3 regions of the Asaia sp. A2 genome follow, and region 2 is predicted to be linked to each of the others. Evidence: riboswitches for the same ligand, from Rfam matches in the RefSeq annotation. Region 2 holds a riboswitch; each other region holds the start of a gene.

Region 1 (5,836 bases), on a different contig from region 2:
TGGACACGCAGATCAACGTCTCCAACCTGTTCAACAAGCGCTATGTGGCAACAGTAGGCAGCAACGGCTTTATCAATTCCGATCCGTCCGGCACATTCCAGACGCTTCAGGCCGCAGCCCCGCGCATGGTTTTCTTCACGATCCGCAAGCACTTCAACTGAGTTCCGGAGCAGTCAGCATGAAACCCAGCCGTCGGCATTTCCTTCATCTCGGTGCTGCCGCGCTGGCGGGGACCATCTTACCAGAAAACCTGCGTCAGGCCCTCGCCATCCCTGCCAATCGTGAAACCGGCACGATCAGGGATGTCCAGCATGTCGTTATCCTGATGCAGGAAAACCGGGCCTTCGATCACTACTTCGGCACCTTGCGTGGCGTGCGTGGTTTTGGCGACCCGCGCGCCGAGAAGCAGGCGGATGGGAGCCCGGTCTTTGCCCAGAAGGACGCAACCGGCCGTGCCATATGGCCTTTCCTGTTTGATACGATCCATACCTCGGCGGCCTGCCTCAAAAGCCTTGACCATAGCTGGAAAGGCACCCAGGCCGCGTGGAACGAGTGGGATGGCTGGGTCCCCCATAAAAGCCCGATGACGATGGGGTATTTTACCCGCGCAGAAATTCCCTATTACTACGCGCTGGCCGACGCCTTCACCATTTGCGACGCCTATCACGCTTCCATCTTCGGCCCGACCAATCCCAACCGCCTCTATTTCTTTACCGGTACAAACGGCCTTGCCGTCGGCGCTGATGGCAAACAGGCGGTCGAGAATGTCGATGACGGCAACTGGTCGGCCGATATGGCGCATGACAATCCCGCCTTCACACCTTTTGACTGGACGACCTATCCCGAGCGCCTTCAGGAGGCCGGGGTGACCTGGAAATTCTACCAGGAATACGACAATTTTGGCGACAATCCGCTCGCCTCCTTCAGGCAGTTCCGTAATCTCGACAAGCAGGACTGGCGATATCGTCAGGCGCGCGCGGTCGTTCCGGGCTCAAACAAGGAGAACATGCACGAACTGGAAGGGCGCTACCTGCTGGAGGCCTTCGAGAAGGACATTGCTGATGGAACGCTGCCTCAGGTGTCGTGGATCGTCCCACCTGCGGCCCTTTCGGAGCATCCCGAAGCGCCGCCCGGCTTTGGCGAGCATCTGATTTCCAAGCTGATCGACATTTTCGTTCGACACCCCGATACATGGGCCAAAACTGTTTTCATTCTGAATTACGATGAGAATGACGGATTTTTCGACCATGTACCGCCGCCTGTTCCCTCAACGCAGACAATAACTGGCCAGCTTCCGGACGGTGAGGCCTATCACGGCGAGCCGGTCGGCCTCGGGCCTCGCGTACCCGCCCTGATCATTTCGCCCTGGACAAAAGGCGGGTGGGTCAATTCACAGGTGTTCGACCATACGTCGGTCATCCGCTTTCTGGAGCAGCGGTTCAATGTTCCCTGCCCGACCATCACACCCTGGCGGCGTACGGTTTGCGGCGATCTGACCTCTGCCTTCGATTTCAGCAAGCCTGATGCGAAGTGGTCCGTGGCTCTTCCTGACACGAGCGCGTATCTGCCCCAGACACGAATTTCCTGTGCACACCCGCCTCCGCTCGTACCGGAGCATGGCAGCCTGCCCCTGCAGGAGGCCGGTCAGCGTCCGAGCCGGGCTCTGCCTTATCGCTTCGCTGTTACCAGCCATGCCGATGTGTCGACGAAACTGGTCTTTGCCAACACGGCCGAGCAGGGTGTGGTTTTTCGTATCCGTCAGACGGGTGAGGCAAGCCAACATCTGACCGTTGCAGGCAAGACAACGGCTGTGTTCCACTGTTCGGCCTCAGGCACGGTCGAGATCTACGGGCCGAACGGGTTCTACCGTCTCCATGATCCCGAGAGCCGCATTGGCCTGACTTCACAGGCGAGCGGAAACAGCCTGCATCTGTCCTTAAACTACGCGGGACAGGGGACCGGTGCAAACGAGCCCGTCGTTCTCTCGCTCATCGATCACTACACCGGGCAGCGACAGGACCTTTCCTTACAACCGGGGCAGATTTTGCAACATACCATCCCGGTTGTCGCGAGTGACCACTGGTACCACGTCGATTGCGTCACCCGTTCGGGCAAGCTTGTTCTCTCTCTCGCAGGTCATGTCGAAAACGGATCGCCCAGCCGGTCGGACCCGCATTTCGGGCGTGGGAACCCGGCCTGAAAGCCTGTCTCATCGGAAAAACGACGTGCGTAATCGTTAGCGAAAACGACACAGCCATAGTCGCCAGAACAGGGACAGGGCCTCATTAAGGCGTGACCCTTTCTCCCGAGCGCGTGGGGAACGTTTGTGCCGTCGCGGGCCTGCACACCCGAGGCCGGCAGCGCTGTCGTAAAATAGACGCAAGGAAAAGCCAAACTATAGACCATGACCCGCGCAGCATTGACAGCACAGGTTGAAAAGCTAGGGTCCGAGCCGATGGTGTTCCGGAGACGGGATGAAAAGGGAACATGGTCGAACGCCATGACTGCCCCCGCAACTGTAGGTGAAGAGTGTGCGAACGTGGACCCGCCAAGGGTTCAGCCACTGGGACTATCCCCCCGGGAAGGCCAGTTCGCACATCATGACGCACAAGTCAGGAGACCTGCCATCACACGGGGTCACGGACGAGAACCGGCGGGCGGGGTGTCCTGCAGGTGGCAGGGGAAACGCTGCCCATCGTAGTGACGTGAACACGGGATAGAACACATATCATGCGCCCCATGCGCTCACTCAGGGCTTGTCTCCTGACAGGGATCTCAATCGCGCCTGCACTTGGCTTTCTGCCGCTTTCACCAGCTGCCCTCGCTCAGGAGCAGGGCAGCAACGACGAGTACATTACGGCTCATGGTGAGAGTACCGGCCTCAAGGCACGCCCAGCCATAGGCGGCCGGCTCGGACTCAGTCTCCAGCATAATCCGGCCTCGATCTCGATTATCGATCAGAAGATCATCTCGCAGCGCGGCTATGTGCATGCCGAAGATGCTGCCGATTTCGCACCGGGTGTGACCTCAGGTGGCTCGCCCGGCAATCCGGCCCAGCTCATGATGCGCGGTTTCAGCGGCAACCAGGTGCTGATCCTGCGCGACGGTTTCTATTTCGGTCCCACAACCATGGTGAACCGGCCACTCAACGCCTTCAATCTCGAGGCGGTCGAGATCCTGAAAGGCCCCTCCTCCGTTCTTTATGGCCAGGGTGCTGTCGGCGGTACCGTGGATATGCGCACGCGCACGCCGGACATGGATCATGTACATGCCAACGCCCTGCTCTCCTACGGGAGCTTCAATAGCTGGAATGCCGGCATTGGCGGGTCAGTGCCCCTCACCCGTACCCTGGCGATACGAAGCGATTTCAGCCGAACCTCATCTGATGGCTATGTCAAAGGCGCCAGCCCGCGTAGCAATGACTGGACCACCACGCTTCTGTGGCACCCGGACGCAAAGTTCACGGCACGTTTTACCGTCGATTACCTGACCGATAATCTCTCGACCTATTACGGTGCGCCGCTCGTACCGGGCTCTGCAGTAAAAGACGCAGCTGGTGGGTTGCTCCATTCAACTCAGGGACTTGTCATCAGCCGAGCCTCGCTGTGGCGCAACTACAATGTAGCCAACCCACGGGCGAGCTCTGTGAATGCGACGCCGACGCTGCATCTGGACTGGGCTGCCAGTGACCATGTCTCACTGCACGACAAGGCCTATTTCCTGTATGCCAAACGTCGCTGGGACAATGCAGAGACCTACAGCTATATCGCGTCACCCGGCGCCACTGATGCAGGCGGACAGGCAATCATGCCGGGCCGGATCGGCCGCGATCGCTTCTATGTCTATCAGAACCAGCATCAGCTTGGAGACAGCGTCGATGCCCGTTTCGATTACCCCCTTTTCGGGTTACGCAATCGCCTCGTGATCGGCGGAGATGCCTACTACATTCGCTTTATCCGCAATCGCGGCTTTCCCGATGCGGATTATGCCGACAGCGTCTCATTGACGAGCCCTGAGGGCGGCGCACTCGGGTCGTTTGCCGGGGAGTATCCCTACCGTAAATCTCCCACGACCATGATCGATGCGGGGCTCTTTCTTGAGGATACCCTCTCGATCACCGACAGGCTGCGGCTGGTGGGAGGGTTCAGATATGACTGGCTTTCGCTCGACAGGCAGAACTTCAACCAGAATGGCCAGTTCAATGCGTCCACCAGCTTCAAGGGGCATTACAATCCGGCCAATTTCCGCATCGGTCCGGTTTTTGACCTGTTGCCCAATCTGAGCCTGTATGGGGTTTATACCACCGCTGAAGACCCACCGGGCTCCAATCTTTTCCTTGCCAATCGGGGGCAATTCTCCCGATTGAGTCACTCACGTCAGGGAGAGATTGGGCTCAAAGCAAGCGCTCTCTCGGGACGGCTCGTCACAACCCTGTCCTTCTTCGATATCCGTAGGACGAGGGTGCTGGTCCAGACCGGACAGGACAGTGTCTCGACAGCCGGCGGCCAGAAATCACGCGGTCTGGAGTGGCAGGCCGATTGGCGTATTAACCGGCACTGGAGCGTCTCGGGGAACGTGGCCTATGCCTATGCCCGTTACGGCACGTTCTTCCCGAATGCCTCGACCGATGCGAGCGGCAATCAGGTTCCGGACGTCCCGGCGGTGACGGCCAATCTATGGGGCGTATGGTCGAGCGTTTTCAACCTGCCGCTCGATCTGGGCGCGGGCGTGCGTTACGTCTCGGCACGCAAGGGGGACTATGCCAATACCCTTACGCTGAAGGACTATGCCCTTGTGAACGTGTTTGCTGGCTGGCACGTCTATAAGGGGATCACCCTGTATGGCCGGATCGATAATCTTGCCAACAAGCATTACGTGCAATGGGCGGATACCAGCTATCCAAGCGAGGTCCTGATCGGCGCGCCTCGGTCATTCACGATCAGCATGCAGGCTTCCTTTTGAAAGCCTGGGAGGCGTAATGCCTCCCTCGTCATCCAGACGGGGACCACCTCCCCTTGCTAAAATCCCCGTGTGTCATCCAACCCAATAACGCCTGTCTATAGAACGCGACGGGTCAGACAGCGCCGTGTTTCTGTTCGGGTGTTGCGAAAAGCGCGATGAGACGTGAAACGCGTCGCGTGAGGCGCGGATGGGTAGACATGATCTCCACCACAAAGCCAGCCATGCCCGGCACCTGTGCCTCCTGCTCGGCAAAAGCCTCAGCATTCATTGACGTATTGAGGCGCCGTGCTCCGCAAGCGAGCATCTGCAACGCCCCTACACCGTCACGATAATCCGGCAGTATCGAAGCGCCTACGGCATCGCAGCTATATTCGCGTCCGCGCGAATAGGCACGGTAAAGGAGCGGTACCAGATAGGCCGGCGCACGAAGGAAAGTCTTAAAGCCATCAAGATGCCCCAGCACATGATGGGCAATCTCATGACCCATGATGAAGCGGAGTTGCGCATCTGTGTCTGTCTCGATGATAGCCGATGTCAGGAACACATAGCGCCCACGAAGCAGGCGTATGGCAAAGGCGTTTGTGATGCCGTGCGAGTTGTAGATGAAGGCATGTGGCACTTCTTGCAGGCCAAGCCTCTGGCTGACTTCAGCAAACGTCGCATGGAGTTCAGGAAACTGACTGGAGGAGAGTGCGACCATGTTGCCAAGCGCATAGGCCCGATAAAGCGCAGCTGCGACAAGACTGATTGCGCCGAGCACGCCGAGATAGAGAGCGATTACCACGAGTTGGGCCAGACCGTTCGGGCGCACAAGCGCTACCATGACGAAAGCAGCCAACAGAATGAGCCAGACAACGGCCCCGAGAACTGTCAG
Region 2 (5,836 bases):
AATGAAACCGGTCTTCGTGGTTCCCTGTCCGGCGCAGGCGGTCAGCGCCATCATGCCGGTTATCAGGACGGGATACAGTAAACCGGGGTTTATCCGCCGTGGTGAGGTGGGTTTGCGGGCCAGAGAACGGGTGAGGGAACGAATGGCGTAAGGCAGGCGAAACATGGTCAGGCGCGTCTCCCGGGCAGGAAAGGCGGCGCAATCTCCTGACAGACAGGGGACGAGCCGGGTGATTTCCCTCTTTCTGCCAGTCGCGTCTTTCTGCGTTATGTCCCGTCTGTGGCCATGTGGAAATATTGGCGTCTTTCAGTCGGAAGCGGGCAACAGAACACGCACACGCAATCCCCCTTCCGCCCGGTTATCGATGATGATATCGCCGCCCAGACCGCGCATGACGGTACGGGCCGATGTGAGACCAAGCCCAACCCCGCCAGTCTGCCGGTTGCGCGACTTGTCCAGCCGGAAATACGGTTCGAACACGGCATCGAGCGCGTCGGGTGGAATACCTGGGCCCTGATCGAGAATGGTGACGACCCAGCCCGTCGCCCGAATCCCTGCGGGTGATGCGTCTGTCATATCGCCTGGTGCGAGGGTGATTTGCGGCGGCGTTGCATATTTGATCGCGTTCTCGACCAGATTGGTGAAAACGCGCTTCATGGCGTGAACCGGACCGCGATATCCCACCCTACCCGGATTGTCGTAACGCACATCATGCCCCTGATCGCAGAAATCATAGGCGACGGTTTCAAGCAGCCCGGAAAGATCGAAAGCCGTCTGTGTTTCATGGGAGGCATCGTCGCGGAAGAACGACAAGGCGCCATCGATCATGGCCTGCATCTCGTCAACATCGCGAAACAGCAGTTTCTGTTGCGTCGGGCAATCAATGAACTCTCCGCGTAGTCTGATACGCGTGAGCGGCGTGCGCAGATCATGCGAAATGGCAGCAAGCATCGTGGTACGATCAAGGATGAACTTCGCAATACGCGCCTGCATGGCGTTGAGCGTCACCGCTACCTGACGGATCTCTCTGGGTCCCGCTTCGCTGACACGTGCATAGTTTGGCTGCGCATCGAGCCGGCGGACTTCGTGGGCCAGATATTCGATCGGGCGTGAAAGCTGGCGTGAGGCGATGAGTGACACCGCGATGATCCAGACAAACAGCATTATGCCTTCCAGCATGAGGCGCTGAAAGGCGTAAAGCCCCCAGAAACGCTGAAGGGCAACACAAAGCACCCAACTGCCGTCATCGAGCTGGATCCCGACGAAATACGCGTCGTGATACAGCGAACGGTCATAGGGCAGGCCGGGGAGGGTAGAGACAGGGTTATCTTCCTGAAACACCGCGATGGCAGGAGGCTTTTGCCCCAGAAACGGGCTCAGGAAATGCCAGCTCTCCTCAATCTCGCTGCGACGGTAATGTCCCGCGGCCAGAGCCTTCGCGAGCGGCGAAGCTTTTGGGTACCACCCGAAATGGATCTGTCTTGATTGCGCTGCTGCCAGCAGCGTTTCCCTGTCAGTGGCGGGGGCTACCCGCACCATGCGAAGCACGGCCCCAACCTCTCTCACCATACCGGTGGCTTCAATATCAGGCTTGCTCCACGGGCCGCCAAATTCGACAAAGACCGCGAGCAACAGCAGCGTTATCCCGGCGGCAAGGGCCACGGTGACAATCAGGCGGCGGGAGATGGTGTCCTGTGTGAAAACGCGATCAGGGGGAAGCCTCGCCCATCTCATCGTTTCACCGCAGCGGTGAACATATAGCCGCCATTGCGTACGGTGCGTATGAGGGTTGGATTTCTGGGATCGTCCTCCAGCTTGGCGCGCAGGCGGCTGACCTGCACGTCGATACTGCGATCAAAGGCGGCATGGTCGGGGCCGCGAGCCATATCCATCAGCTGGTCCCGCGTGAGAACGCGTTGCGGGTGTTCGACAAAGGTCAGCAGCAGATCGAATTCACCCCCCGAGAGCGGGACGAGCGACTGGTCCTGCGCGCGCAGTTCGCGACGGGCAACATCCAGAACCCAGCGACCAAAACGAAGGACAGGGCGCAGCGACGGGGTTGTCTCGCCCGGCGTGGCAGCACGACGCAGAACAGCCTTGACCCGGGCCAGAAGCTCGCGCTGGTCAAATGGCTTTGTCAGGTAATCATCGGCCCCGATCTCGAGCCCCACAATACGGTCAGTCAGATCGGCCATGGCCGAAAGCATGATGACCGGGATGCGGGATCGGGCACGCAGGCGCTGGCACAGGCTGAACCCGTCCTCGTTGCGAAGCATGATATCGAGAATCACCAGATCGACCGGCTGCCTGCCCAGAATGGCAAACATGGTCTCGCCCGTTTCCGCCGTGGAGACCTGATAGTGATGCTTTTGCAGAAAACTGCCGAGAAGGGTCAGGATATCCTGGTCGTCATCGACAAGAAGAAGATGAGGCATTGGGGTCATCCCTCGATCGTATCACGCAGGCTCGTCCCCATGATGTCAGCAACGGACATGATGTTTCAAGTTGCAAACAATCGGATAGAACGACGCTCCGGGTCACAGGGGAAAGGCGCGCGTCGCCCTGTCCTCTCCGAGCTTTGCATCTCCTTTGATAAACCTGCTAGGAAATGAGCGACGGTGCCTCGCAAGGGGTGAAAAGGGAAGCAGGTTCGTGCCATGTGCATCAGTCCTGCGCTGCCCCCGCAACTGTAGGTGGTATGTCATTGCCGTCGCAGCCCACTGGTGACCATGCCGGGAAGGGGGCGGCAATGCCGGGCAACCGGGACCATGAGCCAGGAGACCTGCCGTCGCGTCACTGATTTCACGATCCGGCGGGGTGCCCGGAGCGCGACAGACCATGAACCCGCACCCGTCATCGCGGGGCGGCTTATGGCAGGCCGGGATATCCCGGCAATCATCCTAGTGCCCTGTTGCGCCCGTTCTACGGGCCTGGTCCGGGATTGCTCATGGCCGAACCGATAACATCTTGCGATACGCCTCCCGTCATTCATGTCTGCCTCACCTGCAGGGACGGGGGTGAGGCGCTGCACGAGGCCCTCTTGCAGCAGGCGACCATCGCCGGTGTGCGTGTCGAGGGGGTCAAATGTCTTGCGGCGTGCCAGCGGGGCTGCACCGCCACCCTGTCCATGCCCGGCAAATGGTCGTGGCTTCTGGGAGGGTTGAGGCCCGACCTGGCGGAGGATCTGATGATCTATGCCAAGGCCTATGAACACTCGCGCTCAGGAACGGTCATGCCTTCAAAGCGTCCTGAAAGCCTGCGCGATATCATTCTGGGGCGTTTTCCTGGCCAGTTGTCGCCGTCGGGCGAACCTCATCAACCCGCTGCACCTGCCCAACCTGTCGCATCTGAAAGACTGTCATGAGCAAGATACCTGTTACCATCATCACCGGCTTTCTCGGCGCGGGCAAAACCACCTTGCTGCGTCACCTGATCGAGAAATCGGATGGCCGCCGCATCGCGATAGTGGTCAATGAATTCGGGTCTCTGGGCATCGATGGCGAGACCCTGCGTGGGTGCAGTATTCCGAACTGCCCTGAGGAAGATATCGTCGAGCTGACCAATGGCTGCCTGTGCTGCACTGTGGCGGATGATTTCATCCCCACCATGGAAGCCCTACTCGATCGCCCGACCCCGCCCGATCACATTGTCATCGAGACCTCGGGTCTTGCCTTGCCGAAGCCGCTGCTCAAGGCGTTCGGCTGGCCGAGCGTGCGCACGCGCATGACGGTGGATGGCGTGATTACCGTGGTGGATGCCCCGGCAGTGGCCGATGGCCGCTTTGCCGATGACCCGGAGGCCGTGGCGAAGCAGCGCGAGGAAGATGAATCGCTCGACCACGATAACCCGCTGGAAGAGGTTTACGAGGATCAGCTGGATTCAGCCGATCTGGTCATCCTCAACAAGACGGATCTGCTGGATGACGCCGCCCTTACTGCGGTCGAGGCCGGTCTTGCTGCACGCAAGCGTCGGGTGCGCGTGATTCGTGCCCGTGAAGGGCGTGTCGATCCGGCTGTGCTGCTCGGCCTTGCCGCTGCGGCAGAGGACGATCTGGCAGCACGCCCCTCGCATCATGACGGGGCGGATGAGCATGAGCATGACGATTTCACGAGCTTCGTGCTGAGCCTGCCCGAGCAGGCCAGTGCCGAAGCCTTTATCGCCAGACTTGAGAAGGTGGCGCGTGAGCATGATGTGCTGCGTATGAAAGGCTTTGCCCGCGTGGCAGGCAAGAGCCTTCGTTTAAGCGTGCAGGCGGTGGGCGCGCGTATCCGACATGCCTATGAGCAGGGCGAGGCGCCAGAGGGCAGGCTGGTTGTGATCGGTCTGCACGGGCTTGACCCCAAGGCTGTGCAGCGCAGCTTCGACGCAGGCTGAGCCGTGCATATTCTCTTTCGGGAAACGCATGATCTGGATGGGCAGGCTGTGGCCGAGGACCTCGCCCACACGCCAGCCGATCTTGTCCTGCTGTCGTTTTCCGAGAGTGACCTGCTGGGCCTGCGCGATGTGCACAGGGCGTCAGACCCCAGTTTGCAGGTCGCCACCCTGTCGCGCCTGCGTCATCCCCTGTCGGTTGATCTTTATCTGGAGCAGACGGTTGCCCATGCACGTTGCGTGGTGGTGCGCTTGCTCGGGGGTACCGAATACTGGCGTTACGGCGTGGATGAACTGAGGCTCGTCTGTCGGGAAAAGGCTGTTCCACTGGCCTTCATCACCGGGGAGGCCACGCCGAATACTGCACTCGAAAGCCTCTCAAGCATCGCGCCCGCCCAGTGGGCCCGGCTCGACAGCCTGTTTCGAGAGGGCGGAACACGTAATCTGCGCTGTGCGCTTACCCTCATGGGGGCCATTGCCGGATTGAATGCGGATGACGGGGCCGAGGCCGAAAAGCTGCCTGAGGCCGGAATTTACCGTTGCCTGAACACGGGCGTCTCCTGTCGGGCTCTGGTCGTGTTCTATCGCGCCCACCTCCTTTCTGCCGATCTCGATGGGATCGATGCGCTGGCAGAGGCGATCGCAGCTGCCGGATGCGGGGTCGATCTGGTGTATGTCTCGTCGCTTCGCGCGGCCAAAGTCGTGCCTTTTCTCGACCGGTGGCTTGTGGACGAGCCCCCTGACATCATTCTGAATGCCACGTTCTTCGCCTCTCGTGGGGATGATGGCGGGGCATCGGTTTTAGAAGCAGCGGGTGTGCCCATCGTCCAGCTGCTCCAGCCGGGCACGACGCTTGAAGGATGGCGCAAGGCCGCCCGGGGGCTGTCACCGTCCGATCTAGCCATGCAGATCGTCCTGCCCGAATTTGACGGTCGTCTTTCAGGGGCACCCATATCGTTTCGCGATGAGGCACCGCCCGGCCTGCCAGCGCGGCGCGTGGCTTATGCCCCCGGTATTGCGCAAATTGTGCGCCAGATGCAGGGCTGGTTGCGTCTGGCAGCCGAAACGCCGGGCGAGCGGCGTCTGGCGCTTATTCTCTCTGATTATCCCGGTGCCGAAGGGCAGGCCGCCCACGCTGTTGGGCTGGACAGTTTTGCCAGTGTCGAGGCCATCGCCACCATGCTGGCCAGTGCGGGATACGACGTGCCACCTCTCGTCGCATCAGAGCTGCCAGACAGATTGTGCCGCGCCGCGCCCACTCTCATCATGAGCGCCGACGCCTATCGGGCGGCTTTCGACACCCTGCCTGAGCCGTTCCGGCAAAAAGTCATTGCGACATGGGGGATGCCCTCTCAGCCGGTCAGTGTGCGCTTTCTGCGCGTCGGCGCCCTCATTCTCGCTCTTCAGCCCGGTCGTGGTCAGGAATCTGACCGCAAGGCGCAGTATCACGACCCCGATATTGCGC
Region 3 (5,836 bases), on a different contig from region 2:
ATGAGGGCCTGTCACGGATCAGGTGGACGATCGTGACAGGCCGGTTTCGATCAGGCTGAGCGGATCAGCTTGTGATTGACGAATTCCTCGATCCCGTTGGAGGAAAGCTCGCGGCCATAGCCGGAATTCTTGACCCCGCCAAATGGCAGTTCCGGGGCGGTGCCCGTCACATCATTGATGAACACCATGCCGGTCTCGATGCGCTCGGCAAGCTTGCGACCACGCTCGACGGAAGCCGTATGAACGGAACCACCCAGACCGAACGGAGAGTCATTGGCAAGCGCAATGGCAGCGTCGTCATCGGCCACCGGGTAGACAATGGCGGCGGGACCGAAAATTTCTTCGTAGAAAATCGGGTTATCCTTGGTGACATGCGTGAGCAGGGCCGCCTGCATGAAAAAGCCCTCGCGATCAAGCCGCTTGCCGCCGGTGACAAGCTTTGCCCCGTGATCGACTGCCTTTTCGACCTGGCTCAGTGCGAGCTTCATGGCGTTTTCGCTGCTCATCGGGCCGTGAGTGACGCCCTGTTCCAGCGGATCACCATAGCGGAATTCGGCCAAGGCGTCGGAGAGGCGACGCACGAATTCGTCGGCCAGGGATTCATGAACGATCATGCGCTTGGCGGCGGTGCAAACCTGACCGTTATTGGACATGCGCCCTGCCACGGCACGGGGGATGACCTCGTCGAGATTGGCATCATCGAGCACGATGAACGGATCGGAGCCACCGAGTTCTAGCGTGGTCTTTTTCAGAGCCTTGCCAGCCTGTGCGGCGACAGCACTGCCTGCACGCTCACTGCCGGTCAGGGCCACGCCACGCACTTCAGGGCGCGCAATCAGTTCTTCCGACACATCATTGTCGATGAACAGATTGGTCCAGGCTCCCTTGGGTGCCCCGGCTTCGAGGAACAGCGCCTCGAAGGCGAGGGCGCATTGCGGCACACCCGGTGCGTGCTTGGCGAGCACGACATTGCCGGCCATCAGGTTGGGACCTGCCACGCGTGCAAGCTGGTAGTACGGGAAGTTCCAGGGTTCGACGCAGTAGATGACACCCAGAGACTGGCTGAGGACCGTCGCACGACCTTCCGAGACAGGGATCTCACGCGGGGCAAGGAATTTCTCGGCGTTTTCGGCGTAATAGGCGAGGATCTTCGCAGACAGTTCGGTCTCGGCAATGGCCTCAGGCAGAACCTTGCCCATTTCGATGGAAATCAGTCGGGCATATTTTTCCTTGTTCTGCTCAAGGATCTGCGCCGCCTTGCTGACGATGGCCTTGCGCTCGGCAAAGCTGCGGTGACGCCAGTCACTTCTGTAGAATTCATGGGCAGCGTCTAGCTTTTCAAAGGCCTGTGCCTTGGTGTGGAGATCGAACTCACGCTCGGTTTTGCCTGTGGCGGGGTTGATTGTACGATAGGCGCTCATCGTTTCCTGCTCCCGTTTATCTGGGGTCCGACGCATGGCCGAACCAAAGTCACGGTCCAACAAATGCCTGGAAAGGCGCATGGTTTCCCTGAAATGGTATGCAATGCGGGCTGGGCAGCCTGGGTGCTGCTCCGCTACCGCAAGGTAGAGACCCTTGATTACAATCGGCTGGAAGCTGGCTTTCACTGGGGTGAGGGGGTAGGCTCGCCCGCGTCAAGGGTCTTGTGCAAGCAAGTGAAAAGGGAATGCCGAACGGGCTGGCTGATCCTGAAAGGATCGGGCACGAGGCGGCAGCTGTCCCCGCAACTGTGAGCGGTGAGCGCCCTGCCGGAACCACTGGATGCAGGTCATCCGGGAAGGGGCAGGGGAGCGATGAACCGTGAGCCAGGAGACCTGCCCTTGTCGTGTCTGACTGCCTGACCGGACGGGATGATCCGGCGATTGCGGAGAGCGTTTCTCGTGAACGAATTACCCCCGTCTATTGGTGCATTGCGATTTGCACGGGATGCGGATCGGCCCGCATCGACTTTCCATCCCGGCGAAGGGCGTAGTGATGAGCGCTGAAACCTTGCCGGTGTCTTCGCCGTTGCTGCGCTGGCGCATTTCGCTGCTTGGGATCGGCCTGCTTCTGGCCAATATGGCGCTCTGGGTCTGGACCTTCGTGATGTTTCGCGATCGGCCCTTGCTGCTTGGCAACGCCCTGCTCGCTTATGGTTTCGGCCTGCGTCATGCTGTCGATGCCGATCATATCGCCTCGATTGACAACGTCACGCGCAAGTTCATCCAAATGGGGCGTCAGCCCTTGCTGACAGGGTTCTGGTTTGCCATCGGTCATTCCCTGATCGTTGTGCTGGCGGCGCTGGGCACGGCACTGCTGTCACAGGCGATGCAGGAGCGTTTTGGTGCATGGCGTGATATAGGGGGTATTGCCAGCACGCTCGTTTCTGCCGGCTTCCTGTTTGCCCTGGCCATCACAAATTTCATTGTCCTGCGCGGCGCCTGGCGCGCCTGGCGTCACATACGGGCTGGTGGAGCGATTGAGGAGGTCGACCCCGAAGCACTTCTGAACCGGGGTGGAGTGCTGTCGCGCCTGCTTTATCCGCTGTTCAGACTGGTCTCGCGCAGCTGGCATATGGTGCTGCTCGGCTTTCTGTTCGGCCTCGGCTTCGATACTGCGACGGAAGTATCGCTTCTGGGGCTGTCTGCCTCACAGGCGAGCCGGGGTGTTTCGGTTGCGGCGATCATGATCTTTCCTGCCCTGTTCGCTGCGGGCATGGCCCTTGTCGATACGGCAGATGGTGTTCTCATGCTCGGGGCCTATCGCTGGGCCTTCGTCGATCCGTTGCGCAAGCTGCGCTATAACATCATCATTACCCTGATCTCGGTGATCGTGGCTGTCGGGATTGGCAGTATCGAGACGCTTCGTCTGCTGGGTGACCAGATCGGTTTTGAAGGGCGGTTCTGGGGCATGGTGGCCGCTGTCAGCGACAGCTTCAACCAGATCGGGTTTATCGTGATCGGGCTGTTCGTGCTGGCCTGGATGTTGTCCCTGATTTTCAGCCGGGTCGATGCACGACGCAAAAACTGACGACGGGCTCATCGTCTTGGTGCGCCGGTGGTCGGGGCGACACCCACCGGTGCACGTTGCGGTCAGAAATGGGCGCCGATGCGCATCTGGAAGGCGCGACCAATAAGCGCCTCGTAATAACGGCCCACGCTATAGATGCCTGCATCGCGTGGCAGGGCATCGGTGATGTTGTTTACCACGAAGCTGGTTGAGAAATGCTTGGTCACGGCATAGTCGAGTGAGAGATTGAAATAGGCAAAGGCAGGCCGTTTGTTGCCCTCAAAGCGCGTGGCCGGCACCTGCAGGGCAACAACGCTCGGGCCATACCAGATGGTTTGCCATTGTGCACTGAGCGGCCCCCGTACCCACGTGGTGTTGAGCGTGAAATTGTCATTGGGCGCAGCAATATTACCCGAAAGCAGATAGGTGCTTCCGGCATAATTGCGCGTGCTTTTGACATAATGCACGTAGTTGCCCCGAAGGTCGATCACCCCTGAGTTCTCAGGCAGACCCAGACGGGAGAGGGGGGTGTTGTACTCTATCGTCGTCTGAAGGGCCTGGGTGTCGTAGCTGGCGATATTGTAATAGCCGGAGCGGAAAGAGGAAATCTGTCCCGATGAATCCCGGGTGAATGTCGAGCAGAAGCGATTATTCGGGTAGATGCCGGTGTCGTAACACGCATTGAGCAGATCATTGGCACTCAGATAGGTGATGGCATCAGAAACCCTGACATCCACGAATGAGGCTTTGACATCGAACCCGCGTATGAAATGCGGCCTGAATTCAAGGCTGCCCGTATAGCTTTTGGAACGCTCATTGGAGAGATTCCGGTTCCCCCCGGCTGTACCCTCAACGCCGTAGGAATTGAAGTTCGAGACAAAATTCTGCGGCAGTCCGGCGCGTGCGCAATTGGCGGCTCGCAGGGCTGGGTTGGGGCCAGACGCAAGGCCTGTATCGGAACAGGGATCGACACCGTTCTGATAGGTCGAGGATTGAGGGGAGTAGAGTTCACCGATCGCAGGGTTGCGCACCGATACAGCGTAATTGCCACTCAGACCGATATCACGTGTGGGCCACCAGGCGGCACCGGTCATATAGGTCCAGTAAGCGCCGGTGATACTGTTATAGGTTATGCGCCCATTGGCTGTCAGGGAGAGATGATAGGCGCCCGGGAGGTGCATTGTCGGTGAGATCAGGGGGATATCGAGTTCGCCGAAGCCTTCATGTGTATGATAGGCGCCACCCGTATAAGGAATAGAGGCATTGATCCCGTAAGGAAGATAGCTGCCGTCGTTCTGCTTCCAGCCAAGCAGATAGGCACCGGGGTCGAAATGATAGGCCTCACGTCGATGTTCGTACCCCAGATCCCACCGTATCGCCCCTGCTGGCAGGGTCGCCACGGTCGAACTGATTTCGGCCTGCAAATCGCGTTGCGTGTTACGATTGGTCGAGCGTGACTCTGCTGTGACGTAGTCGCGCGCGGCCGGCGTCATCTGGTTGTAGCCAAACGGGTTGAGCGGAGCGCATACCGCGCTGCGCGTGGCGATCGGGGCGTTCTGATAGCCGGGGGCACATTCGATCGTGCCATCAGCAGCGGTTACGGCGTTCAACGCGTTGACAAGATTGGGAATAACGAGTGACGGAGCCGTCGTGGCATTGGTATTGCGCGTATACTCGCCTTGCAGCTTCCAGTTGAACTGACGATTGAAGGCCCGGAAATCGCCATTCAGCCCGCCCTGAAAACGAAACATCTGCGATGTGGTGCGAAACAGGCCCTGATCGAGATCCTGATTGAGGCGGTTAAGATAGAATGTATCGGTTGGCAGGCCGTTTTCGGCCAGAGCCTGTTTGATCGTGCTCTGTTCGGCACCTGTCAGAAACGGGTTGCTGGTGCTCAGAGCGAATGCACCAGTCGTGACACCGTATTGATAATAGCTGCTGCTATAGGGCCCGGCATTATTTGCCGTCAGCGCATCGTTGAAAAGCGTGCTGCTCCATGTTCCCTGACCCACCTGGTTTTCTGCGCTGCCGCGTGCGTACCAGCCTTGCCAGTGGGCGTGGATGTGCGGATCAAAATCGTAATGGCCAAGCAAGGTCAGATTGAGCTTGTCGTTTGGCGTGACGATCTGGTTGTAGTTGCGCAGGGAGATACCATCGCCCCCTACGGCCTGAGCCGTGTCGCCCTTGAGCAAGGTCCCGGCATTGAGCGGCACGAGCGACTGGCCGTTCTGGCTGAAGGTCAGGGGAATACCATTGGCATTGGCAATGCCGGAGGCAGCGAGGCCAGCCCAGGTCGCACCATAATTGCCGCCATACACGGGAAAGTCGCCATAGGCGCCGGTCAGGGACGGCATACCGGTGAGCGATGCCTGGATGAAACGCAGGTCCGGACCCAATACATAGGTGTATGGGGATGTTTCACCCAGTGCGGGCCGGTGATAGACAGCCGCGTTGGCGCCGAACACATCCGGACGATCACTGCCTATGATACCGGCCTGATTGCGATATTCGACATCGAAGACCAGGCCTCCCTTATCGTGATCGAAACCGGTGCCGGCCTTGAACGCGATCTTCTCGCTCGCCGCATCGAGCTGTTGTGTCCAGCCGCCCTGACCGTCAAGCGAAACACCCTTGTAATGGTCATCGAGCGTATAGTTGATCACACCAGCCACAGCATCAGCGCCATAAGCTGCGCCAGCACCGCCCAGACGGGTATCCACCGACTTGATGAGCGAGGTCGGCAACGTGCTTACGTCAACCTGTGAGCCCGATCCCACACCGTAGATCGAAGCCGTAGCCCCGCCGCCCATGCGCATGCCATCAACAAGGGTGAGGGTACGCTGCGAAC

Evidence for each region. A riboswitch is a leader RNA that binds a small molecule or an ion and turns the genes downstream of it on or off. The one in region 2 is predicted to bind cobalamin.
Region 1: another riboswitch for cobalamin. It lies ahead of ACWNRM_RS12710 (TonB-dependent receptor); the one in region 2 lies ahead of ACWNRM_RS12605 (DUF1636 family protein).
Region 3: another riboswitch for cobalamin. It lies ahead of ACWNRM_RS05330 (HoxN/HupN/NixA family nickel/cobalt transporter); the one in region 2 lies ahead of ACWNRM_RS12605 (DUF1636 family protein).

Annotation. Positions count from the first base shown of each region.
Region 1 is NZ_JBXWTO010000017.1:2,265-8,100, reverse strand. It holds gene ACWNRM_RS12720 (TonB-dependent receptor) at 1-161, shown strand, start outside; gene ACWNRM_RS12715 (phosphocholine-specific phospholipase C) at 179-2,200, shown strand; cobalamin riboswitch at 2,440-2,643, shown strand; gene ACWNRM_RS12710 (TonB-dependent receptor) at 2,731-4,962, shown strand; gene ACWNRM_RS12705 (M48 family metallopeptidase) at 5,075-5,836, opposite strand, start outside.
Region 2 is NZ_JBXWTO010000016.1:41,740-47,575, reverse strand. It holds gene ACWNRM_RS12620 (DUF3313 family protein) at 1-165, opposite strand, end outside; gene ACWNRM_RS12615 (HAMP domain-containing sensor histidine kinase) at 307-1,734, opposite strand; gene ACWNRM_RS12610 (response regulator) at 1,731-2,444, opposite strand; cobalamin riboswitch at 2,600-2,804, shown strand; gene ACWNRM_RS12605 (DUF1636 family protein) at 2,948-3,364, shown strand; gene cobW (cobalamin biosynthesis protein CobW) at 3,361-4,374, shown strand; gene cobN (cobaltochelatase subunit CobN) at 4,378-5,836, shown strand, end outside.
Region 3 is NZ_JBXWTO010000004.1:200,888-206,723, forward strand. It holds gene ACWNRM_RS05325 (NAD-dependent succinate-semialdehyde dehydrogenase) at 51-1,421, opposite strand; cobalamin riboswitch at 1,622-1,836, shown strand; gene ACWNRM_RS05330 (HoxN/HupN/NixA family nickel/cobalt transporter) at 1,975-3,009, shown strand; gene ACWNRM_RS05335 (TonB-dependent receptor domain-containing protein) at 3,072-5,836, opposite strand, start outside.